DNA from 3 places in the Synechococcus sp. Cu2B8-bc1011 genome. Region 1 is predicted to be linked to each of the others. Evidence: predicted binding sites of a transcription regulator. Region 1 holds the regulator's gene; each other region holds the start of a gene.
What was found. The regulator NtcA, encoded in region 1, controls nitrogen genes in cyanobacteria. The targets are predictions, from matches to a motif close to GTANCNNNNGNTAC.
Positions count from the first base shown of each region.

Region 2: SIC18_RS02715 (ferredoxin--nitrite reductase) is a predicted target of NtcA. The motif match lies at 5,051-5,064, and genes of this name have one in related genera.
Region 3: queF (preQ(1) synthase) is a predicted target of NtcA. The motif match lies at 3,830-3,843, and genes of this name have one in related genera.

Region 1 covers NZ_CP138915.1:863,585-870,280, forward strand. The annotation lists gene SIC18_RS04380 (TatA/E family twin arginine-targeting protein translocase) at 7-285, shown strand; gene pth (aminoacyl-tRNA hydrolase) at 290-913, shown strand; gene SIC18_RS04390 (DUF3146 family protein) at 913-1,170, shown strand; gene SIC18_RS04395 (resolvase) at 1,148-1,600, opposite strand; gene SIC18_RS04400 (DUF3084 domain-containing protein) at 1,597-2,727, opposite strand; gene ntcA (global nitrogen regulator NtcA) at 2,779-3,513, opposite strand; gene rph (ribonuclease PH) at 3,605-4,330, opposite strand; gene SIC18_RS04415 (cob(I)yrinic acid a,c-diamide adenosyltransferase) at 4,465-5,073, shown strand; gene dcd (dCTP deaminase) at 5,073-5,666, shown strand; gene thyX (FAD-dependent thymidylate synthase) at 5,758-6,483, opposite strand; gene SIC18_RS04430 (thioredoxin domain-containing protein) at 6,518-6,696, opposite strand, start outside.
Region 2 covers NZ_CP138915.1:511,476-518,171, reverse strand. The annotation lists gene SIC18_RS02740 (anthranilate phosphoribosyltransferase family protein) at 1-464, opposite strand, end outside; gene SIC18_RS02735 (hypothetical protein) at 556-774, opposite strand; gene cynS (cyanase) at 1,006-1,458, shown strand; gene SIC18_RS02725 (HEAT repeat domain-containing protein) at 1,509-2,222, opposite strand; gene SIC18_RS02720 (formate/nitrite transporter family protein) at 2,234-3,121, opposite strand; gene SIC18_RS02715 (ferredoxin--nitrite reductase) at 3,402-4,943, opposite strand; gene SIC18_RS02710 (hypothetical protein) at 5,166-5,309, opposite strand; gene SIC18_RS02705 (DNA mismatch repair protein MutS) at 5,352-6,038, shown strand; gene cobA (uroporphyrinogen-III C-methyltransferase) at 6,050-6,696, shown strand, end outside.
Region 3 covers NZ_CP138915.1:6,521-13,216, forward strand. The annotation lists gene SIC18_RS00035 (FtsW/RodA/SpoVE family cell cycle protein) at 49-1,293, shown strand; gene SIC18_RS00040 (cytochrome c biogenesis CcdA family protein) at 1,383-2,051, shown strand; gene SIC18_RS00045 (cytochrome c biogenesis protein ResB) at 2,056-3,363, shown strand; gene queF (preQ(1) synthase) at 3,335-3,745, opposite strand; gene SIC18_RS00055 (hypothetical protein) at 3,896-4,123, shown strand; gene SIC18_RS00060 (P-II family nitrogen regulator) at 4,155-4,493, shown strand; gene SIC18_RS00065 (TlyA family RNA methyltransferase) at 4,482-5,300, opposite strand; gene SIC18_RS00070 (hypothetical protein) at 5,399-5,662, shown strand; gene purB (adenylosuccinate lyase) at 5,728-6,696, shown strand, end outside.

The sequences.
Region 1 (6,696 bases):
CAGCGAATGAATGTTTTCGGCATTGGCCTGCCAGAAATGGCCGTTATCGCGGCGGTCGCACTTCTGGTGTTCGGCCCAAAACGGCTCCCTGAGTTCGGACGCACCCTTGGGAAAACTCTTAAGGGCTTCCAGTCGGCCTCCAAGGAATTTGAACGCGAAATTAATAAGGCGATGGCTGAGCCTGAACCCGTAGGGGATCAGGCCAAGACGCTTGAAACACCCGCTGAGACCGTTGTGTCCCCAATGGTTGTGCCAGAAACAGAGCCAGTTTCCCCTTCCGATTGAGTCGATGAATCGTGGTGATCTCCGCCTAGTGGTGGGATTGGGGAATCCAGGTAATCGCTATGCCAACACCCGACACAACGTTGGCTTTATGGCTTTGGAACGCCTGGTCTCTCGCGAGGGCGGTGGCTTTCGATCCATGCCCAAGCTCCAAGGTCAGCTCGCTGATTTGGGTTCGGGGGACCAGCGATTGCGATTGTTGATGCCCCAAACCTTCATGAACGACAGCGGTCGCTCTATTCGTGCTGCTTTGGATTGGTTTGGCTTCGAGCTGCATCAGATTTTGGTCCTCGTCGACGATATGGATCTTCCGCTGGGTCGTTTGCGTTTGCGAGCCCGTGGGTCTGCTGGTGGCCATAACGGCCTTAAAAGCACCATTCAGCATCTCGGTACACAAGATTTCGCGCGTCTGCGCATTGGAATTGGTGCACCAGGGCAAAACCCCAGTGAGCGCAAGGCACGAACGGTGTCGCATGTGCTTGGAAGTTTCAGTCGTGACGAGGAGCCCCTTCTCGACAAGGTTTTGTTAGAAGTCGTCGATGGTTTGGAGAGGATTCAGCGTCAAGGCCTCGACCTTGCAGGAAATCACCTCAATGGGCTACAGCTGGCTTCTGCAATCACTGAGGTGTGATGGCAGCGCTACCTGTTACAACCGCCCATCTGCGGGTTCAACGCCAGAGTTTTGCGGATCAATGTTTGGAAGGAGACGTCCAGGCAGGAGGCTTCAATTGGCAGTTCAGTTGGTTTTTTGATCGCGGTGAGTTGAGTGTGGAACCTTCCCTGGGGCGAGCACTGATTCAAGATGCGCTCCTTCGCTTCCTTGTGAAATCTGACTATGACCTGGAGCCAGGAGGGGATTACACCTTCACCGTGAGGGCCCGTTTCTGAGGGGACCGGGTCCCGGCCATCGCAAAGGCCGTTCTAAGTAATCCTCAAGAATGACGAGCGCGGCGATGGCGTCGAGATCACCAGACGGGATGCGCAGGCCTGAAGGAAGCAAGCGCTTCCAGCCCCGTGCAGGCCACAACTGCCAGTAACGCTCGCGTGCTCGCAGGGTGGTTCCTGTTTCGTCCACGACGTGGACCTTCAGGCTGGTGGGAAGTTGTTGTTGCCAGATCGTGCTGCTGGTGCCGTCACCGATCACCAGATCAGCAATCTGAGCGTTCTCCCCCTGATCGTCTTCCATCCAGGCGCGCAGCTGATCAAGGACCTCAGAGCTTGGTATCACCATGCCTTGCAGAACCGTGTTCGTTGAGATGTCTGCAAGGAGCAAGCCGCATTTGCTTCGGCCAGGATCCAAGGCGACGACGCGTGTCATGGACTGAGTCGCAACTGGATGGCGATGGGATCGGCGGTCTCGCTGCGCCGCAAAGCAACCGCTTCGAGCGAAGCGAGACCGCCATTGCGGTCGACCAGCTCTTGGCCCAGCACATTGATGGCATTCACATCGAACTGCAGCCCCTTGCTGAGAGATCCGCGTCGTTGCACCTCGGCCAATGTGGAGGCAAGGAGAAGATTCAGTCGGTTGCGAACGGCTTCAGGGTTGCGCTCATTGCTCGCGAGGGTGGTGCGGGCCAGGATCTCCCCCTCTCTGGTCACCGTGACATTGGGAAGCACTTCCGGGAAGGCATACACAACGGTTTCACCCAGAAGCACATTGGCTGCTGAACGAATGTTCACAACCCAGGTGCCAGGTTTGCGAATTGTTTGTTCCAAGCGTTTGATGTCGGGTCGCGGAACCAGCAGGATCTGACGCTCTACCGGTTGGCCAGGGAGCGCTTGTTGATAGGCCTGAAGATTGGCATCTCGTAGCAACTGATCGATCACCGTTTTTGCCTGATCGGGGCGTTCTAGCTTCAAGGTCACGGTTGCAAGCGGCTGCCCACTGCTGATGGCGACATTTCCGCGACGCAGGGCGAGGAGAGTGTCTTCCAGTTGATTGAGTTCTTTCTCGCCACTGCGAATTTGAGAGCGCACGGCTGAGAGCTCCTGTTCGGTGCGTTGAATCTCAATATCTTTCGCATCCACGTCTTGGCTCAATCGCTGTCGCTCTGCCTCCAGGGATCGGGTTTGCTCCTGGAGTGGCTTCAGGGTGCGACGCAGTTCTGCCGCGCGCTGTTGGGCGGTTGTGAGCTCTTTGCCAGCTTGTGTCTGAGCGCGTTTGCTTGTTTTGAGGTCGGCGCGACTGCTCCGCAATTTCGCTTCGAGAGCATTCAGTTCGAACAGGCCCACCCTGAGCTGTCGACTGACCAACAACAAGAGTCCGAGTGAAAGGGCACTAATCAGGCTGCCCGTTAACACCGTAATCACCACGGCCGTGCGTTTGGGACGCAGTCCAAGCAAGCTCAGTCGAGCTTTCCCCACGCGAGATCCAAGACGGTCTCCCAGGGTTGAGAGCACGCCTCCAAGCACAAGAAGAGCGAGAAGTAGGAACCAGCCGGTCACAGAGAACGAAGGGTCAGAGTTCGGATAGAAGCTCCATCTTCACCTGCATGGTCAGCTGAATCGCTTGGCGAGAGCGATTGGATCGAGAACAGTGATCTTTTTGCGATCGATATCGACAAGGCTGGACGCCTTGAGATCACCCAAGAGACGAGTGATCGTGACGCGTGTGGAGCCGATGGCCTCGGCGATGGCTTGATGTGAGAGGCGAATATCGATGGTGATGCCCCGTTGACCAGGCACTCCGAAATCTCGACAGAGCACCAGCAGAAAACTCACCAGCCGGGACGACATGTCCCGATGGGTGAGCGTTTCGATCATCGTTTCGGTCTGGAGAATCCTGCTGGACAGACCTTGCAACAACAGCAATCCCACACTGGTGTCAGCTTCGATGGCCTGCCGCACTGATGTGGCGGGTGCCGTGACCATCTCCACTCTGGTGAAAGCGATCGAGTGATAAAAACGATCAGAGCGATGACCTGTCAATAACGACAGAACGCCAAACAAGCTGTTCTCTCGTAACAAGGCAACGGTGATTTCTTCGCCGGATTCGTACACCCTTGAGAGGCGAACGGCACCGCGACGAATGAGGTACACCTTTTCTGCTGGATCGCCGGGGAAAAAGATGGTTTTCCCCCGTTCCACCATTTCGGAATTGGCTCCATCGAGTCCCCGAATGACGTCTTGAAGAGTGCGGTTGGATGGAACCGCGGGGGTCCCGAAGCTCGAGGCCGCCGGGCGAATTGTTGGTGGTGCGTAGCGGCTGAAGCCGCGGCTGACCTCAGCCATGTTCCCAGCGCGTTTTACGAGATGTTATGGATCAGCCCACCCGGCTCCTGTAGCAAGGAACACGAAATGCTGCCTTGTCCTGAAGCGGAGTTCATCTAGCTGAAAGAGCCGCACGTTGATCATCCATGATTTTTTTGAGCCCAGGCTCGGCGAGGTCCAGGAGGGCATTGAGCTGGTGGCGGCTAAAAGGAGCTCCTTCTGCAGTGCCCTGTAGTTCCAGCAATTGTCCCTCTCCGTTCATCACGACATTGAGATCCACGTCGGCATGGCTGTCTTCGCTGTAGTCGAGATCGAGAAGGGGGCGGTCTTGAATCACGCCAACGGAGACAGCTGCCACCTGAGCTTGGACAGGGTTGGTGTTGAGAACACCTTGTTGCACAAGCCGTTCACAGGCTCGTTGTAGCGCGACCCAAGATCCGCTGATCGCCGCGGTACGGGTGCCGGCATCCGCCTGAATCACATCACAATCAATTCTCAACGTGTTCTCGCCGAGAGCTTCCATGTTGATGGCGGCGCGCAGGCTGCGACCAATCAGGCGCTGAATCTCCTGGGTGCGTCCACTTAATTTGAGCAGCTCTCTGTTTTGACGCTCTGGAGTGGATCCAGGAAGGAGTCGGTATTCGGCACTCAGCCATCCCTGGCCTTGATCTTTGCGCCAGCGAGGGACACCTTCCTGATGGCAAACGCTGCAAAGAACAGCGGTCCGTCCGCTGTGAATGATCACTGAGCTCAGGGCAAATCCCATGGGATCCCAGCTGATCGAGAAGGGGCGAAGATCACCCGGCCGACGTCCGTCATTGCGAGAGGTGTCGGTCATAAGTCCACGGTGCGGAGGTGCTTTGAGCCTGCCAGTTGGCTCGGCACACCATGGATGGTGTCAAAACACTTGTGCATTCAACTTTCACCGCTAGATTCATTCACATCCGGATTTGCCGGACTTCGGCGAATGTGATGACCGTCAGCCTCAGCCCTACCCATCATTCTCGTGAGTCGCGGACTGTTGACCACAGGACTCTCGAGCAAGCAGGGCTAAGGGGATTGCCCTCTGTCGAGGTTCGTCCACCCCTGCATTTGGTGGCTCCAGAAGGGCAGCTTGAGGTGCATACCGCCTCCTTTCGGGGGAGCTTTTCTTGTGTGCTGAGCCAAGCGCTGCGGACTGCAGGCCTGGGTAGCCATGTTTTGATCGCCCAGTTTCTCAAGGGTGGAGTGGGTCAAGGCCCCAAGAGCAGCCTCACCCTGTGCGACAGGCTCAGATGGTTGCGGCCTTCCGTGACGGAATGCCTGTCAGATGCTGCTGTGAGCCGCGATGAGGAGGTCAAAGAGGCAGTCCAAGAGGTTTGGCAGATCTGTAAGACCCATCTCTTAGAAGGCACGTTGGACCAACTCGTTCTGGATGAGATTGGATTGGCGATCGAGCTTGGCTATTTGAGCCACGAGGATGTCTTATCGGTGTTGGAGCAAAGGCCTTCAGCGATGGATGTGATCGTGACGGGGCCCGCGATCCCTGCAGAGATGATGGAGATGGCGGATCAAGTGACGGAATTGCGTCGAGGTTTCTAATGCTGAAGAACGATCGCTGGATTACGGATCAGGCTGATGCAGGCATGCTCGAGCCTTTTCAAAATGGATTAGTGCGCCACTTGGATCCGGATCAACGGCAGAGTCCGGTTCTGAGCTTTGGCTGTTCGTCGTACGGCTACGACCTGAGGCTTTCGCCTAAGGAGTTTCTGATCTTTCGCCACGTCCCTGGCACGATCATGAATCCCAAGCGATTCAACCCTGACAATCTTGAATCAACGCCCATTCATCATGATGAGGATGGAGACTATTTCATCCTTCCGGCGCATTCGTATGGCCTCGGTGTTGCCCTCGAAAAGATGCGAGTGCCGCCCAATATCACGGTGATTTGTCTTGGTAAAAGCACCTACGCCCGTTTAGGCATCATTGTGAATACAACTCCAGCGGAGGCTGGCTGGGAGGGACATCTCACCTTGGAATTTAGTAACAGTTCTGGCGCTGACTGTCGCATTTATGCCAGTGAAGGGATCTGTCAGTTGTTGTTTTTTGAAGGTGATCCTTGTGAGACCACCTACAGCGATCGGCAAGGTAAATATCAGCATCAACCCGAGCGCGTCACACTGGCCAAGGTCTGAATCAGACTGAACTCAACGGGTAATCTGGATTGTTTAACTGTTAAGCAATCCACAAGTTATTGTTGTCTTGAATTTGATTTATGAAGGTTGCTCAGGGAGCAAGTCGCGCTTTATGCAATCTTGTTTTTTCGTACCAACTCGCAAATTCTGGGGTCCACGTTTTGAGGTGTGGCCACATCAGGTCGCAGAGCTCGCGGATTTCCTGCTGGGCATCGAGCTTGGCGCGAAGATCCATGAAATGCAGGAAGGCTCTGAGCGTGAAGCTCACCACGAAATGTTGCCTGTAATCAAAGGGGAGGATGCCGCGGGCATGTTCCTCGGCGTAGCCGGCCTGAAGCAATTCCTGATAGCGATCGGCACTGATTTTGCAGTGGTTTAAATCTTTTTTTCGCTCAGCCTCGCTGTAAAGGTATTTCTTGCCCTTGCGGTCGCTGTACTCACCGACGGGGCGCAAATAAAACACCTCTTCGAGATCGAGTTCTCCAAGTGCTGCCCTGCAGATGCGATCGCCTGTGTAGCGCATGGATTGAACATCAAAACTGACGCCCACCCGGTGCGTCCGTGCCTGTTGCATCACGGAATGAGGAAACCAACCCACGTTCAACACAATCTGGGCATGCTCCATGGGTCCGTAATGGCCCCGCTCTCCTGCTAGAAGGCGTTTGACGCAAATTTCGCCGGCTCTGGTCTCATCGGGCCATTGCTCGCGATCGGCGGCCACGAAGCCTTCGCTGTAGTCCTGGTGCATACCCACGTACACGCACTGTTGCGGATTTGGGGTTGCGGCGATCAGGTCAACTCGAAAACGAGAGTCCATGGGTGTCGTCTGCGATGAACTGTTCATGGTTTGTCTAGCTGTGGCTGCGCGGGCCTGGGCTTGAAACCATCTCCGCAGGGGTCACGCTGCTGGTGGAACCAACTCCAGCAAGCTGGGGCAGTGGCTCATTGTTAATCAGTGCAACCGCCAATGATTCCAGCTGGTCTGCTGTTCTCGCCCCAAGCGAGCGGCCGCGCATCACACCGTCAGCTG
Region 2 (6,696 bases), 350 kb from region 1:
AGAGACAGTTCATGCAAGTTGAGCCCGATCGAAGCAAACAGTTCTGCGGCGGTGATTCCAAATTTCACCGGCATTCGCCTCCCTCCTTGCAAGACCACAGGCTGACCAGACCCCACCAACATCAAGGCCGTTAAGGGGTAGATCGGTGCCGTGCGGGAGCGGCCATCAAAGGGCATGCCAAAGCAGATCGGCCGGGGTTGACCGGGTTCACTGAGAAGACAGGGACCAAGACGTTTATAGGTGTCGAGCATGCCGGTGAGCTCCTGAGGCTCGGGCCGGCGAATGCGATGGGCAATCAAAAAGGCGCCGATTTGAACGTCTGATGCTCCTCCCGTGAGCATCAACTCCATGGCTTCATCGGCTTCGTTTCGAGTCAACCCCTTGCTGGTGTGCTCTCCACTGCCAATTTTGCGTAGCAATTGCTTGAAGGATGCACGCTTTGCGGCTTCAGGAGAGGTTTGCATTGATAGGCCCGGAACCGAAGGCGATCGTTCCGCAGAATTATCCCCTTCGGCGGTATTCATTGATACCTGAGCCTTTTATGAAGCTTCCGAGTTAGGTCCTGCATAGGTCTGCATAGCTTCCATGAAGGGGGTGGAATGGATGCTGACGCCCCTCGGCGTAATAAAGGCGTTCAATCAGCAGATTCGGGAAGGTTTGACGTACAACTGCTGGTGTGACTGATAGAGAGTCAATCGTTAGGAAGCTATTGATAATTTTTAGGGTTTGATTCTGAATTTGATTGAACTGATTCACGATTGCGGAGAGAAACATGAAACGAACTAACCATCAACGCTTATATGATGCTGTCTTCCTCGCCGTCGTTCTGTCGCCGATGCTGCTATTGGCTCTACCGAGATTATGAATCGGTAGTTAATGCATCAGTTTTAGGCCTTGATCTTGTAGATGATTCATTCACTGCTAAGTCGCACCGCAAGGGTTGCTGATCTCTAGTAGTTCGTTTATTGGTCTTATTACATGACTACTTCTACCTTGGCGCCGTCATTGGCTGGTCCCTCACCGTCGACGCTCACCGCTTCGCTCATGGCGGCCAAAAAGGCGAAGGGACTGTCCTTCGCTGATTTAGAGGCGGCCCTTGGGCTCGATGAGGTTTGGATTGCTTCTCTCTTTTATGGCCAGGCAACCGCTTCCCCTGAAGAAGCAGAGAAATTAGCAACATTGTTAGATTTAGATCCAGCCATAACCGCTGCACTGCAGGAGTTTCCGACGAAAGGTAGCCTTGATCCTGTGATCCCTACAGATCCATTGATCTATCGCTTCTATGAAATCATGCAGGTTTATGGAATGCCTCTGAAAGATGTTATTCAGGAAAAGTTTGGTGATGGAATTATGAGTGCCATTGATTTTACTTTGGATGTTGATAAGGTTGAGGACCCAAAGGGGGATAGGGTTGAGATTACGATGTGCGGAAAATTTCTTCCCTATAAGAAATGGTGAGCCATTGACTTTTTAAAGAGCATTGCCCGGCATGGCCGGGCTTTTTTGGCTTAATATTGCTGTTGAAGTTGTTGCTTTGCTTGGGCGAGTCGTTGCGGGTTCGTGAGTTCTAGGCTTAAACAATTCAATTGTGCTTTGCTATGGGTTGTTCCTATACATCCCAGTGCTTTTAATGCGGCTTGAGCACTGTCGTCGGATCCGTTGTGGACGAGCTTGGCCAACCGGTCACTGATGACCTTTTCGTCTCGCCGCTGCAGCAAACGAATGCAGGCAATCACTACAGGATCACGCCAATCTTGAAGAGTACATTCACACAATTGCAGTAATTCACTTGCTTGAAGTTGATGAGATTTGAAGCCAAGAAGATTTAAACCAGCGAGGCGTTGTGCTTGGCCAGGTAATTGCAGAATGTGCTCAAATTGAGGCAGTGTCAGTTCGGAACCCCAGCAACTCAGTGCGTTGAGCAGTAAGGCATCGGGAGTATTGGATTGGTTCAGTTGTGCGAGCAGCCAATCTTTTGCTTCAGGTTGATGGCAGAGGCCGGCGGCATGGATGAATTCAGGTTGAATTCCGTGTTCCTTGATCAGAGTCTGGATGATTGGCCAGCCTGTTTCTGCCAACATCCCCAAGCGTTCAGCCACTGCAAAACGGAGTTCATCAGAAAGGCTGGGAGAGAAAATCTCTCCCAGCCAGGTTGGATTCAATGGAATCCTCCGTGCATTGGACAGCCGATCCCAGAGGGTGGCCTCATCTATTGCACTCATGGGGTTTGAAATTAGCGAGCACCAAGTTCGGCGGCCAGTTCACGTTCCAGTTTCTCATCATGCTCTGTAGGTAGAACATCTGAAATTTTGGTGCGGTGGGTGCTGTAAAAGAGCATGCCGATGAATACCATGCCTCCAACAATATTACCTAGCGTAACTGGGAGGAAATTCCAGAAGATTACTTTGTAAAAGGGCACTCCTGATCCAAGAATCGGTCCAGCGGTGTGTAGGAATTGATTCACAACAATGTGTTCCATGCCTAATGATTGGAAAGCGGTGATGGGTAACCAGCAAGCCAAGATTTTTCCTGGAACACTTTTACTCACAAGAGCCATCGTGACGCCGAGGCAAACCAACCAGTTGGCAACAACTCCGCGCAGGAATGCTAAAAAGAAGCCCATACTTCCAAGGGCCTCGTACTTCTTCACAACGTTGATCTGATTAAGAGCAACGATTTTCTGAGCAACGAGATCCCAAATCGGTGGTCCAACATTTTCAGCAGCAGCATCCAAGCTGCCACTCGTCAGGCTGATGGCCATGATGATCGCCACCACAAGAGTGCCAATGAAATTACCAATCCACACCCACACCCAATTGCGAAATGTTGCATTCCAGCTGCATTTGCCGGCCCAGGTTGCCATCGGCAGCAATGCGAAGTTACCGGTCACGAGCTCCATCCCGAAGAGGACAATGCTTGCAAAACCAAATGGGAATAGGAGAGAACCTACGAATGGCAGTTTTGTCAGGATTCCCACCGTGAGGGCCAGGACCACTGCGAGACCAAGAATGGCTCCGGAGTAAAAACCACGGATCAGCAGGTTTTTAATGCTGACTGTTGCTTTCTTGCCGCCGGCTAAAATCATGCCGTCGACGAGTTCATTAGGTAGGACGTAGTCCATCTGGGACGCTGTTGCACTCATGATTGGGTGTTTAGTAGATGAAAGGGAATCAACCGCTGACGCGATTCATGAAGCGTGAGAAAAAATCTTGATTCTGTGGTGCTACAGAAATTGGTGCTTTATCTTCCCCACTTGCGCTAAGCCAGTTAACAAAACGCGATAGGAAATCAACTTTGAAAGCCATTGTGAAATAAGCCGATGTGAAGATTGCTGAAACGTTGAACCATGGCTTCAAAACAAAGCGCCACGGTTTTCTGAAAGGAGTAGCGATTTAGTGCGATTAAGCCCGAGGTTTTGCTCCGAATTGTTCAATCAGAACCTGTTTAAGAACATTTTGAATCTCCTCTGCAGGAATAGCCTTTTGCTGAATTTCGCCGATCTGTGGGTTTTCGCCTTGCGACCCTCCAATGCTCAGCGTGTAGCCCTCACCCATTTCGCCCTTACTGTTTTTCGCTTTGGTGCCTGTCAGGCCAATCGCACCCATGAAGGCTTGCCCACAGGTATTGGGGCATCCGGTCCAATGGATCTTGAGCTCTTCGGGCAGTTCGAGTTCTGCATCGAGTCGCTTAGCAGCAGCAATCGCTTGATCTTTGGTGTTCGTGAGACCAAAACTGCAGTAGGTGTTGCCTGTGCAGGAGACTGTTCCCGCTGCGATTGCACCTGGTTCAAGAGGGAAGCGCTGCAGCAAAGGATCGGCTTTGAAGCGGTCCAGCTTGGATGTTGTAAGCCCCACGATGATGACGTTCTGGTCTTCTGTTAGGCGAATTTCTCCAGTTCCGTATTCCTGGCTCACTGTGGCTAGGTTGTGAAGGTCGGCTGCAGTGAGTCTTCCAACGTTTACATGCAGCCCTGCGAAAAACTCATCTGCATTTTTTTGTGGGTGGATTCCGTAGTGAGAACGTGGGTTGGAGTTAAAGACTGACCCTGGATCCTCTGTGAGTGGACCAAAGAGGCCTTCCACCTCATTCCTAAAAGTGTCGATACCTAGTTGATCGAGATACATGCGGAACCGGCCTTTGGGGCGCTTGTTTCGTTCGCCGTTGTCACGCCATAAGCGAATGACGCAATCTGTCATTTTACAAATTTCATCCTGCTTCACCCAGGCATTCAGGGGAATGGCATAAGCATTCATCTGTGAAGAGAGGATCCCTCCGATCCAGACACCGAAACCCATCACACCATCGCGTTCAACGGGGTGAAAGACGATGTCGTTGTGAAGTAAGAAATTATCTTTGGCGCCAGCAACAGCAGTATTCCATTTGCGAGGAAGATTGGAAAACTCTGGATTGCCTTGGCAATTATTGGTTAGAAAGTTATGTAGTTCGGTTGTGAAGGGACGAGTGTCGATGATTTCGTTCGGATCAATTCCTGCTAAGGGATTTCCAGTGACATTTCTAGGGTTGTCAAATCCTGATTGAATTGAACTGAGACCAACGGCCTTCAAGCGTTTTATAATATCGGGGAGATCGTCAAGTAATACTCCTCGAAGTTGCAAGTTCTGTCGTGTTGTGATATCGCAGCTTCCATTTTCGCCGTAACGTTCAACAATGGAAGCGACAACGCGGATCTGTTCGTTGCTGAGCACACCATTGGGTACTCGCAGGCGAAGCATGAATTTTCCTGGAGTTTTTGGCCGCCAGAACATCCCATACCATTTGAGGCGCAGCTGAAGATCGGTTTCATCAACCTCTTCCCAGCCAATTCTTGCAAACTCTTCTAATTCACTTCCAACAAGAAGGCCATCTTTAGAGGCTTTGTTTTGCTCAATTTTATTGAGCGTCTTGTTTTCTAGGAATGGTCTTGTTGGGATTTGAATGCTCATAGCGCTGATGCTTGATACGGGAATTCGTCTGTAAGCGACATTTCCAGCACATCAGAGAAAAATCCGTGCTGCAAAATGTTTATAGCGATCGATGGGGTGATGTTTCGGTATCGGTTGGAACCAAATTGGCGGCTCCTGACTTGAAATATTGTTTGATTGGCTACATGCAAGTGCTTTGATTTCTGGCTCTATAGATTTGAATTTCAGAAGCAGAAGATTGCATCAGTATTGGCGGCCGATTTCTCCGATCCAGCGAACAGCCCCCTGGCGGATCATGGACCAAACCCTTGCCATGGCAGCTAAGTCGCGATCGAAATCATTCTTGAACCGCTGCGATGCTCGGTTGTTGCGAACGCTTGATTGCATGGGGGCGCGAGAATGCCCTCTGCGGTAGTAAGTCATGCATGCATGAACGGAAACCACCTGACTACATCAGTTCAAGGGGCTTTTGATCCGTGGCCGTTGTTACGGAAACGGGGCGAATCAGGGGGTGCAACTGCCCTTCGTCTGGTGGTCCACGGCCGTTCTGGTGGCCTCGTTCCCCCTTGTGTGCGGGAGATTTCGGTGGCTGTTGCTGAGTGCCGAGCGGCCCCAGTTGAATTGGAGGTGCTCACCGCAGAGGTTCCGACGGCAGCGCAGTGTGACTCACAATGGCTGGTGCCCCTTCTCTTGCTTCCTGGCAGTCATGCCAGAAGCGATGTGCCTCTGATTCGTGATCGCTTGAGGAGCGAGGGCGTTGTGGTGAAGCCTCTTCCCTTTCTTGGTTCCTGGGAGTGTTGGTGGGTGCTGATGTCCCGTTGGATTGAGGTTGTTGTTGCTCAAAATCGATCTCTGGCACTCGTTCACCATCCATTGAGGCCAGGGCTCTCTGATCGCTTTTTGATTTCAGTGCAACGTCGCTTCGGCTTACCTGTGGTGGCCTTTGATGTCTGGGACCAGTTTGCTAAGAATCAACCCAACATGGTTCCATTGCCGCTCTCGCTGGCTCCCAACCGGATGTCGGAGGCGTTGGGTCAGGCTGGTGGGCTGCCATCCCTCTTAGAAGTTCCCGAGCTTCGTCAGGGTCTTATTCATTGTCTAGCTGCATTGCCGTGATTGATTCGACCATGACAGGAACTGTGTATCTCGTCGGTGCTGGACCAGGAGATCCCGACCTTCTCACCGTGAAGGCTCATCGTCTACTGCGATGTTGTGATGCTCTCGTCTACGACTCCCTGGTTCCAAGCGAGGTCCTGAATCTCGTTCCAGACTCTTGTGAACGTCATTTTGTCGGCAAACGTCGCGGACACCACTCCGTGCCTCAGCCCAGTACCAACTCAGTGTTGGTGGCCTTGGGTCAGCGCTATCAAACGGTGGTTCGCTTAAAAGGTGGAGATCCTTTCCTGTTTGGTCGTGGTGGAGAGGAGGCCGCTCATCTGGTGTCCCATGGCATTGCGGTTGAGGTGGTTCCGGGAGTCACGGCCGGGATTGCCGCTCCGGCGTATGCCGGAATTCCGGTCACGCATCGTCGAGCAGGCTCGTCGGTCACCTTCGTAACGGGTCATGAGGAGATTGACAAACGTCGCCCATCCGTGAATTGGCGTGCGTTAGCTACGGCGAGTGATGGTTTAGTGATTTATATGGGTTTGCATAACCTTCCTCGGATTGCCGAGGAATTAATCGCCGGTGGTTTAGATGGAGATACTCCTGTGGCTGTCGTTCAGCAAGGCACGGTTGCTGGTCAGCGTTGCTTGAAGGCACCCTTGCGGGAGGT
Region 3 (6,696 bases), 860 kb from region 1:
GTTCAGAGGGCGGCTGAATAGAAGCCGGACTCTTCATCTCTAGATCTCTTGAGCGACACCAGCGTGACCTCCAGAAGGAGCCGACCCACGCGGAAGGGGGCTCTTAAAAGCCCTAAGGATTCAGCATCCAATCCGCATGGATTCTGGCAACGTTTGTTACCTCTCAATTGGTCTCTTTGGCCAACAGAGGCAAGGCTGCTCCTGAGTCTCACTGCCATCTGGTGTGTTGCTGGATTATTGGTCTTGGCATCGGCGAGCTGGTGGGTTGCTGCTCGCGAACAGGGAGAAGGGGCTTACTACCTCAAACGCCAACTGGTCTGGATGGTGGCTAGCTGGAGCCTGATGACGTTCGTTGCGTCCACAACACTGAGACGTTGGCTCAAAATCGCCGGCCCTGGTCTCTGGATCGGCTGTCTGATGGTGGCTGCCACCTTGGTGATGGGCACCACGGTGAATGGAGCAAGTCGGTGGCTGGTGATTGGTCCTATCCAGATCCAACCATCAGAGTTGATTAAACCGTTTGTGGTTCTTCAGGCTGCCAATCTCTTCGCCCATTGGAAGCGGAACGCACTCGATCAAAAGCTGCTCTGGCTATCAAGCTTCGCCATCCTCGTTCTGCTGATCCTCAAACAGCCGAATCTCAGTACAGCATCACTGATCGGTCTGTTGATCTGGTTAATGGCATTCTCTGCAGGGCTTCCCTTGCTTCAACTGTTTGGGACCGCTCTAGCTGGAGGCATGCTCGGAATCAGCAGCATCCTGATTAATGAATACCAACGCATCAGGGTGATCTCGTTTCTGAATCCTTGGAATGATCCCCAGGGTGATGGATATCAACTCATTCAAAGCCTGCTCGCGATTGGATCAGGTGGGATTTTTGGCCAGGGATTCGGCCTATCAACCCAGAAACTGCAATATCTGCCCATCCAAAGCACAGATTTCATCTTCGCTGTCTATGCCGAAGAGTTCGGTTTCGTGGGGTCTGTGATGTTGCTGGTGTTTTTGATGCTGATGGGCTTCTTGGGGCTTCGTGTTGCTTTGCGCTGCCGAAGCAACCAGGCAAGGCTTACCGCCATTGGCTGTTCAACCCTTCTCGTAGGACAGTCACTGATGAATATTGCCGTAGCCTCCGGAGCCATGCCCACAACAGGCCTCCCCCTTCCTCTGGTCAGCTACGGAGGAAATTCATTGCTCTCCAGCATGGTGATTATTGGCTTATTAATCCGATGCTCACTCGAATCCACTGGCTTAATCGGTGGTCGCAGCCTCCGCGAGCAACAGCGCGGTGGATAAGGTGAACTTGAATTGATCCCGGTCGCACCGGTACAACCATTTCCTCATTCGAGCTGGCACTGTCCGACCTTGCCCGCAACAGCGAGCAACTGCTCAACCATGCGCTACAGCAGCCTGGTCCAATCACTGTGGCTCTTGTCTTTGCAGGAGGAGCTTTAACGAGCCTGGGCCCCTGTTCCCTCTCTTTGCTACCTGTCACCCTCGCGTACCTAGCCGGCTTCGAGAACAAGCAAAAACCTTGGCAACGCAGTCTTTCCTTTTGCGCTGGCATCGTGGGAGCCCTGGTTGTGCTTGGAAGCCTGAGTGGATTGCTGGGCCGCATCTACGGTCAAGTTCCTGGTTTGGTACCAACCCTTGTTGCGGTCCTAGCAATGGTGATGGGGCTCAATCTTCTCGGCGTGGTTCGAATCCCCCTTCCCGCAGGGCCAGACCCCATGCGTTGGACAAGCAATGTGCCCGCTCCGCTAGCCCCTGTTGCGGCCGGATTAGCGTTTGGTCTCGCTGCTTCACCCTGCACAACTCCGGTACTGGCTGTGCTACTTGGCTGGATTGCAAGCACGGGACGTCCCCTCCTCGGGGTGCTGATGCTCACAAGCTTCGGGATTGGTCAAGTCCTACCTCTCCTCCTTGCAGGCAACTTGGCAGCCTCACTACCACGGTTGCTGGCGTTACGGCCCATCGGCCGCTGGGTTCCTCCCATCAGTGGGGTGATCCTGTTTGCCACAGGCACGCTCACCTTGTTAGCGAGATTGACCTGATCTGATGCCTGCACTGCGCCGACTCTTTGCCCTGCTCTCGGATCTTCGATTAGCGATCCTGCTCCTTCTGCTGATTGCGGGAGCAAGCGCCCTTGGGACCATTCTTCCCCAGAACGAAGCGCCTGATTTGTATCTCGAGCGATTCAATGCAGACCCATGGCTGGGAATGATCAATGGCGAACAGATGTTGCAACTGCAGTTGGACAGCATCTATTCCAGCGTGTGGTTTTTAAGCCTTTTGGCTTGGCTGGGATTGGCCTTGATCTTGTGCAGCTGGCGTCGTCAATGGCCAGCACTACTCGCCACGATGCGCTGGATTGACTACCGCCAACCCAGACAACTGAGCAAGTTGGCGTTGGCCGAATCAATTCACTGTTCCAACGGTGAGTCGGCCTTAGACACACTGAGTGAGCAACTCCAAAAGCAAGGCTGGCAGGTCCAAAGGCAAGAGAATCGCCTCGCGGCGCGGCGTGGCGTGATTGGCAAGGTTGGCCCCTTATTGGTCCACACCGGCTTGGTGCTGCTGCTAATCGGTGCTGCATGGGGAGCACTTTCTGGAAACCGCTTGGAACGCTTCCTTGCGCCCGGCCGAGCTCTCGACCTGCTTGACCCATCTGGCAACAACCGGCTTTCGCTCACCCTCGAACGCTTCGCGATTGAGCGTGATCCGGCGGGACGCACCGAACAATTCCGATCAACCCTGAGACTTGATCCTCCAGGAGGGCCTTCAGAGCAGCGCATGATCAGCGTGAATCATCCGCTCCGCTATCGAGGGATGACTGTTTATCAAGCGGATTGGTCGCTAGCTGCGATCACCGTGCAGATCGGCAAGAGTCCTGAACTTCAATTACCTCTCCGTAGTTTTCCCGAACTCGGAGAACAAATTTGGGGTCTGGTGCTTCCCACAAGGCCAGACGGATCCGAACCTGTGCTGATGAGCACAAGTAGTGAACAGGGCCCTGTTCAGGTGTTCGATGCAGACGGATCTCTGCTGGGCAACCTGCGACCTGGCGGGGCATCCACTGAAATCAAAGGACTGCCCCTGAGAGTGGCCGACATCATGCCTGCCAGCGGACTGCTCCTTAAGCGTGACCCAGGTGTCCCTCTCGTTTATGCAGGTTTCGCGATCACACTGCTTGGCGGAGGCCTCAGCTTGATCGCAACCCGACAGCTCTGGGCCGTACTCGACCCGCCACAATTTGAGCCATCCAACAGACAGCTGCACATTGGCGGACTTTGCAATCGAAATCTCGCTGGCTTTGCGGCCGAATTGCCAATCCTGATCAGCAGGATTGACGGGTCCCGTGACTGACTCTTACAACCGTATGAACATTGCCACGAGGGTTGAAATCAGCTTCGAGCTGCATCCAAACGGGGGCACAGGCCGCTACTAAATCATCAAGAATTTTGTTCGCCACCTCTTCATGGGAGATCGAAGTGTTGCGAAAGTGATTGATATACAACTTGATCGCTTTCAGCTCGACCACTCGCGGTCCGGGCTGATAAATCAAGCGCAATACCGCGAAGTCCGGATAACCAGAAAAGGGGCAAAGGCAAGTAAATTCAGGCAATTCGATCGACACCTCATAGGGGCGCCCTGGCCTTGGGTTGTCGAAACAGATCAACTCCGCATTTGCAATAGCTCTTTCGCCATACAGCGGAGTTTTGGTGAGCTCAGTGCCGGGATTGTTCATCGAACGAATACGGAAAACTCCAGCGCCCGACCCTAAAGCCAGCCCTCCAAAACTGTTGAGTGGAGCTCAGCGCTGCTTGATTTGGTATCAACACGTACAACCTATAAACAGGAATGCAGGCCTAATAGGGGGGTGTTGGACTTGCTTGCAATGGATCTCAGTCTGATTACCGAGGGACAGGCTCTCCGTCTACAGCCTGAGAGCGTTCACGGCATGTTGTGGCTTCAAACTCACTTCGAAAAGTCCCATTGGGAGCTACTCGCTGAGGGCCTTGCCACGGTGAGTCAGTCGAATGTCGATGAGTTGATCAAGGATGCCTCAAACGCCGGATTGAACCTTTCTCCTCTCCCGGCCCTGTCATCTCAGCTCAATTCCTGACACACTCAAGAGAACGATCACTCAACAATCCATGAAAAAGGTCGAAGCCGTCATCCGTCCCTTCAAACTTGAGGACGTCAAATTAGCTTTGGTTAATGCCGGCATCGTGGGCATGACCGTCAGCGAAGTGCGCGGATTCGGTCGTCAGAAGGGGCAAGTAGAGCGATATCGCGGTTCTGAATTCACTGTTGAATTTCTGCAGAAGCTGAAAGTTGACGTTGTGATCGACGATGACCGCGTTGAAGCTGTGATTAACGCCATTGCGGAAGCAGCAAAAACGGGAGAAATCGGCGACGGCAAGATTTTTGTTTCTTCTGTCGACACCGTCGTACGGATTCGCACCGGCGATCGTGACAGTTCAGCCCTCTGATCTCAGGGTGTCCTGAATCACCTGTCGAATCTTTTCATCAGAAATCTGATGTGGCTCAAGCTCGCTTAACCACAACAGATATTCGTGGTTTCCGGCGGGACCTGTTATCGGCGATCCCACAACTCCCAGGGCGTTCCAGCCCAGGGAGTGTGCGGAATCGATCACTGAGGCAATCGCATCCCTGTGAGCCAAGCCATCTCGCACCACCCCGCCTTTACCTACCCGATCGCGACCCACTTCAAACTGAGGCTTCACCAACACCAATGCTTCGCTCCCCCGCGGTTCCAGCAAGGCGCGAATAGCTGGAAGGACAAGTGACAAGGAAATAAACGACACATCTGCAACAGCCAGAGTGGGGAGGTCGTCTTCAGGCCCATAGAGCTCAGTTGCGGTCAGTCGGCGCAAATTGGTGCGCTCTTTAAGGACAACGCGTTCATCAATGCGCAAACTCCAGGCCGTCTGGCCATAGCCAACGTCGATGCCATAAACCCGACGAGCTCCGTGTTGCAGCAAGCAATCGGTGAAGCCACCCGTCGAAATCCCTCCGTCAAGACAGGTGCGCCCCTCCACCGAGACAGGGAAAGCCTCCAACGCTGCCAGCAACTTTTCACCACCTCTAGACACAAACCGAGGAGGCTGCTCCACAATCAATTCGAGATCGATCAAAACGGTTTGACCTGGCTTGTCGAGCAGCTGCCCCCGATGATCTCTGACCTTGCCGGCGCGGATGAGCTGTTGCGCTTGCTGACGGGATGCAGCCAACCCCAACGTCAGCATGTGGAGATCTAAACGCTGTTTACGAACCATTTCGACATAAAAGCACCGTGAAACCGAAACAAATACCGGAGTTCCACCCGGAGTTCCGCAGACCTCCCTGAAGATCTTCGCAAGCCGCACGCAAGTCCGTGTCAGCCAACAACGTCTTCAACATCAAAAGCGGACGCCGCCAGTCCCTTCGAGCCAAATTTTGTCGCAAGTCCAGCGAGGCGTCGAACCGCGTGCTTGAGCTACTGGCCCCTGGGTCTTTTGTCACGCTCGACAATCACCCCCAAGATCTCCCTCCCTTTCAAGTCATTGAATGTCGTGGGGGCCTCTGCTGGGTGCGTCAGCAAGCCTGGGGACAGAACGTTCAGTGGGAAGTTGAGCATCGCCGCCTCACATCGGCTTAGAGCTAATCGCAATGTCCAAGCCTTCAGCGCCATACATTGGTTGAGTTGTCGCCACGCGCTGGCCCTTGATCGAGAGATACACCCTGCCCGAGATGGGCGAGATCTGGACAGACCGTGCCAAATACCAAAGTTGGCTGGATGTTGAGGTTGCTGCCTGTGAGGCCAACTGCAGGCTTGGTCGTGTCCCACAGGATGCGATGCAAACGATTCGCGAACAATCGGCGTTTGAACCGGAGCGAATCCTTGAGATCGAGGCCGAGGTCCGTCACGACGTGATCGCTTTCTTGACCAATGTGAATGAGCACGTTGGCGATGCAGGACGGTACATCCACGTCGGCATGACCAGTAGCGACGTTCTTGATACAGGCCTGGCGCTGCAGTTGAAAGCCTCAGTCGTTCTTCTGCGCCAGGAGTTGGCTGCCTTGGACGACGCGATTGCCAAGCTGGCGGCCGCACACAAAGCCACCGTGATGATCGGCCGTTCTCACGCGATCCATGGAGAACCGATCACCTTTGGCTTCAAGTTGGCTGGCTGGTTGGCCGAAACCCGCCGCAATAGTGAGCGTCTGGCTCGCCTAGAGCGTGATGTAGCCGTAGGCCAAGTAAGCGGGGCCATGGGCACCTACGCCAATACGGACCCAGAGGTGGAAAAGCTCACCTGCGAGATTCTCGGCCTCAGTCCCGACACGGCAAGCACTCAAGTGATCTCCCGCGATCGCCATGCCGACTACGTACAAATCCTCGCCCTGGTTGGAGCCTCGCTCGATCGCTTCGCGACCGAGATTCGCAACCTGCAGCGCACTGATGTTCTTGAGGTCGAAGAAAGCTTCGCCAAGGGACAGAAAGGAAGCTCGGCCATGCCCCATAAACGCAACCCGATTCGCAGCGAGCGCATCAGCGGATTAGCGCGCGTGCTGCGTAGCTATGTGGTGGCGGCTCTGGAAAACGTGGCTCTCTGGCACGAACGTGACATCAGCCACAGTTCAACGGAACGGATGATGCTGCCGGACTGCTCTGTGACCCTGCACTTCATG